2 regions of the Ketogulonicigenium vulgare WSH-001 genome follow, and region 1 is predicted to be linked to the other one. Evidence: riboswitches for the same ligand, from Rfam matches in the RefSeq annotation. Region 1 holds a riboswitch; the other holds the start of a gene.

Evidence for each region. A riboswitch is a leader RNA that binds a small molecule or an ion and turns the genes downstream of it on or off. The one in region 1 is predicted to bind cobalamin.
Region 2: linked by a shared signal. The riboswitch ahead of KVU_RS01395 (TonB-dependent receptor plug domain-containing protein) and the one ahead of KVU_RS09655 (DUF1852 domain-containing protein) in region 1 are both predicted to bind cobalamin.

The regions. Positions count from the first base shown of each region.
Region 1 is NC_017384.1:1,954,955-1,957,351, forward strand. It holds gene KVU_RS09650 (methionine ABC transporter permease) at 1-598, shown strand, start outside; cobalamin riboswitch at 698-885, shown strand; gene KVU_RS09655 (DUF1852 domain-containing protein) at 1,012-1,983, shown strand; gene KVU_RS09660 (methionine synthase) at 2,005-2,397, shown strand, end outside.
Region 2 is NC_017384.1:294,655-297,051, reverse strand. It holds gene carB (carbamoyl-phosphate synthase large subunit) at 1-1,053, shown strand, start outside; cobalamin riboswitch at 1,133-1,315, shown strand; gene KVU_RS01395 (TonB-dependent receptor plug domain-containing protein) at 1,439-2,397, shown strand, end outside.

The sequences.
Region 1 (2,397 bases):
GGTTGGCACATCGGCGGTGATCACTGTCGTGGTCGGCATCCCGCTGGCGGTATTTCTGGTGATCTCGGCCCCCGGCGGCATTATCGCGGCGCCGCTGGCAAACCGGATCATCGGCCTTGTGGTGAACGGCTTTCGCGCGGTGCCATTCATCGTGCTGATGGTGGCGCTGATCCCGTTCACCCGCATGTTGGTCGGCACCACGATCGGCGTTTGGGCGGCGATTGTGCCGCTGTCCATCGCCGCGATCCCGTTCTTTGCCCGTATTGTCGAGGTCTCGCTGCGCGAGGTCGACCCCGGCCTGATCGAGGCCGCCCAAAGCATCGGCTGCCGCAGATCCCATATCATCCGCCATGTCCTGCTGCCCGAGGCGCTGCCCGGCATCGTCGGCGGCCTGACCATCACCGTCGTGACAATGATCGGTGCATCCGCCATGGCCGGGGCTGTGGGTGCGGGCGGCCTAGGAGATGTGGCCATTCGTTATGGCTATCAGCGCTTTGATACCACCGTGATGGTCATCGTGATCGTCATCCTGATCGCATTGGTCAGCCTGCTGCAATTCCTTGGCGATTACACCGTGCGCCGCCTGCGCAATCGCTGAAATCTGGCGCAGGCCAGCCATCAGCAACGCGCCCCAGCTCATAATCTATATGAGAATTTCGATGCTATCCCTGCGTTGACATAGACGCCGTTCCGCCCGATTTTGCGACCAGATCAAGGTGCCGGGGGAAGCCTCGGGTAAAAGGGAATCCGGGCAAGATCCGGAACTGCCCCCGCAACTGTAGGCGGAAAGCCTGTCCGATAGGCCACTGGCGCGCGTTGCGCTGGGAAGGCCGGACAAGGCGAAGACCCGCAAGTCAGGAAACCTGCCGCGATCATTCACCTGTTCCGACTGCGGTGGGCGGTCGGTGGCGGCCCATCCGCAAAGGTGACAGCGCCCCTCGCGACACGCTCGCGAGGTCTCTTTTCGTTGTCCCGGCCCGCGCGTGCGGGCCGTTCAGAAGGCATGCCACGATGAATAGCGAATTCACCTTCTCCCTTAAAAGCATTCGCTTTGACGAGGATTATCACCCCGCCACCAATACGCGGGCGACCACAAATTTTGCCAATCTGGCCCGGGGCGCGCACCGCCAAGAAAACCTGCGCAACGCGCTGACGATGATCAATAATCGTTTCAACGCCTTGGCGGATTGGGACAATCCCGATTCCGATCGTTACGGCCTCGCGCTGGACATCATCTCGGTCGAGATTGCGGGCGGAGCGGATGCCTTTCCCCTGATCGAGATTTTGAAAACGACAATCATCGACCATCACCGCAACACGCGTATTGACGGTATCGCCGGGAATAACTTCTCGTCCTATGTGCGCGATTACGATTTCAGCGTGCTGCTGCCGACGCTGAAAAAGCGCGCGCCCGATGCCGCGCTGCCCGACACGTTTGGCGATCTGCACGGCAAGCTGTTCCAATGCTTTGTGAACGCCCCGATTTATCGCGACACATTCGCCAAAGCGCCAGTGATCTGCCTGAGCGCGTCCAGCAGCAGAACCTATCAGCGCACCGATAACTGGCATCCCATCCTCGGCGTCGAATATCGTCAGGACGCCCCCTCGCTGACCGATCAGTATTTCGCAAAGATGGGGCTGCGGGTGCGGTTTTTCATGCCAAAGGGCAGTGTCGCGCCGCTGGCCTTTTATTGCGCGGGCGATGTGCTGGGGGATTACAGCAACCTTGAATTGATCGGCACCATCAGCACGATGGAGACATTCCAGAAAATCTATCGCCCCGAGATTTACAACGCCAATGCCGCAGCGGGAAAAGTCTATCAACCCAGCCTGACCCACCGCGATTATGCGACCACGCAGATCACCTATGATCGCGACGAACGTAGCCGTCTGGGCATCGCACAGGGCAAGTTCGCCGAAGAGCACTTTATCAAGCCGAACCAATTCACCCTTGCGCAATGGTCTGCCGCGCAATCTTTCTGAAGATAATACAAGGTCTATCTGATGACAAAACTTCTACAAACCTCGACCGCAGGCAGCTTGCCCAAACCCGCGTGGCTGGCCCAGCCCGAGACTCTTTGGTCGCCTTGGAAGCTGGAGGGCGAGGGCCTGGTCGAGGGCAAGCAAGACGCGCTGCGCCTGTCGCTGGCCGATCAGCAGCACGCGGGCATTGATATTGTCAGCGACGGCGAGCAGACCCGCCAGCATTTCGTCACCACATTTATCGAACATCTCAGCGGTGTTGATTTCCAAAAGCGCGAAACCGTGCGCATCCGCAACCGCTATGACGCCAGCGTCCCCACCGTCGTCGGTGCGGTCGAGCGGCAAAAGCCGGTCTTTGTCGAGGATGCCAAATTCCTGCGCGCGCAGACCAAACAGCCGATCAAATGGGCCCTG
Region 2 (2,397 bases), 1.1 Mb from region 1:
GTGCAGGTGTCGGGCGACAGCCCCGTGCTGCTGGACAGCTATCTTGCGGGCGCGACCGAGGTTGACGTTGACGCCCTGTGCGATGGCACCCGTGTGCATGTTGCAGGTATCATGCAGCATATCGAAGAAGCTGGCGTCCATTCGGGCGACAGCGCCTGCTGCCTGCCGCCCCATACCCTGAGCGCCGAGATCATCACCGAGATCCGCGCCCAGACCGAAAAGCTGGCGATGGCGCTGAACGTGGTCGGCCTGATGAACGTGCAATTCGCGGTCAAGGACGATGTCGTCTACCTGCTGGAAGTGAACCCGCGTGCCAGCCGCACCGTGCCGTTTGTGGCCAAGGCGACGGATAGCGCGATTGCCTCGATCGCGGCCCGTCTGATGGCGGGCGAGCCGCTGGATAACTTCCCGCTGCGTGCGCCCTATCCGCAGGCAACCGATTACGACAGCCCGCTGCCCTATGCCGACCCGCTGACGCTGGCCGATCCGAACATGCCTTGGTATTCGGTGAAAGAGGCGGTGCTGCCCTTTGCCCGCTTCCCCGGTGTCGACACGCTGCTGGGGCCGGAAATGCGCTCGACCGGCGAAGTCATGGGTTGGGACCGTAGCTTTGCCCGTGCTTTCCTGAAGGCGCAAATGGGTGCGGGCACTGAACTGCCCAAATCCGGCACGGTGTTCATCTCGATCAAGGACAGCGACAAAGGCGCGCTGATGCTGGAAGCCGCACAGATCCTGACGGATCTGGGTTTCAAGATCATCGCGACCCGCGGAACCCAAACCTGGCTGGGCGAAAACGGTGTCGAGGCTGGCGTCGTGAACAAGGTCTATGAAGGCGGTCTGACCATCGTTGACCGTCTGAAAGATGGCCATATCGCGTTGGTGCTGAACACCACCGATAACACGCAGACCATCTCGGACAGCCGCGAGATCCGCGCCGTCGCCCTGAACGACAAGATCCCGTATTTCACCACCGCCGCCGGATCGAATGCCGCAGCGCAAGCGATCCAAGCGAGAGAAGAGGGCGAGATCACCGTCCGCGCGCTGCAGGCCTGATTGCAGCCAAATGAACACGGGCGGCCCCGCGCGACCTGCGCGGGGCCTTTCATTTTGTTGACTTTGCCCCGCGCGGCAGGTCACAAGACAATCGCCTGGTGCCACATGCGTGGCCGAACAGGGAATGCGGTGAAACTCCGCGGCTGCCCCCGCAACTGTAAGCGGCGAGCGGGTCCGATTTGCCACTGGGGTATCCCCGGGAAGGCCGGTGCCCCGCCCCGACCCGCAAAGCCAGGAGACCTGCCAGTCGGATCACCCACTTTGGTCGCGGGGCGCGTATCAAAGGGCGGCGCATTCGCGTTTGTGCGGTGACATTCACCGCCGGCTGACCCCGGCATATGCACATCGGCGCGGGCCCGCCCGCGTCCCTACAGGAGGCCGGGCCATGAAAGCCCTGACCACAATTTCCACGCTTGCACTGATCGCGATGACAGGTGCTGCATCTGCGCAGACCGATCTGGGCACGATCATCATTCTGTCCGGCCCGATGCCGGTCGAGGCGAACCGCACCGGCGCCCTGCCCTATGTGGTCGCTGATGCCACCGCAGGCGGCCAGCGCGCGCTGTCGGAGGTGCTGCAAACGATCCCCGGGTTTAACCTGACCCGCAGCGGCGGTTACGGCCAAGCTGCCACTTTCAACCTGCGCGGCGCATCGCAAAAATACGTGCCGGTCTATATCGACGGGATCGAGGTCACCGACCCATCCGGCACGCAGGTCGCCTTTGACTTTGCCAGCCTGACAACCGGCGGACTTAGTCGGATCGAGGTGCTGCCGGGCAGTCAATCCGCCCTATTCGGCGCGCGCGCCGTGGGCGGCGTGATCAATATCCAATCCGCCCGCGCAACTGAGGACGGCACGCATTACAGCGTGGATAGCGAATATGGCAGTCACAACACCCGCGCGCTGACCTTTGGCGCGACCCACCGCGATGACCGCCTGTCGACCACTGTGACGCTGACGCATCTGGCCACTGACGGTATCTCCGCCGCGGCCAGCGGCACCGAGGATGACGGCGCAGAAACGAACCGTCTGTCGTTCAACGTTGAATACGCCCTGCAAGAGGGCGCGGTGATCGGCGCATCCGGCTTTGCCGGTCGCAGCAGCGCGAATTACGACGATTCTTATCCCGCGATGGCCGACGCCGATAACCTCGCGAAATCCGAGACTCAGGGCCTGCGCCTTTACACCGGCTTTAGCGCTTTTGGCCTCGATCAGGAGCTGTCCTACAGCCACTTCAATATCGAGCGCGCCAACTATGAGGCGTGGTCGGATATCTTCTATACCGGCACCCGCGACCGTCTGGCTTGGGTTGCCTCGACCGCCATCGGTGCGGCAGGTGATAT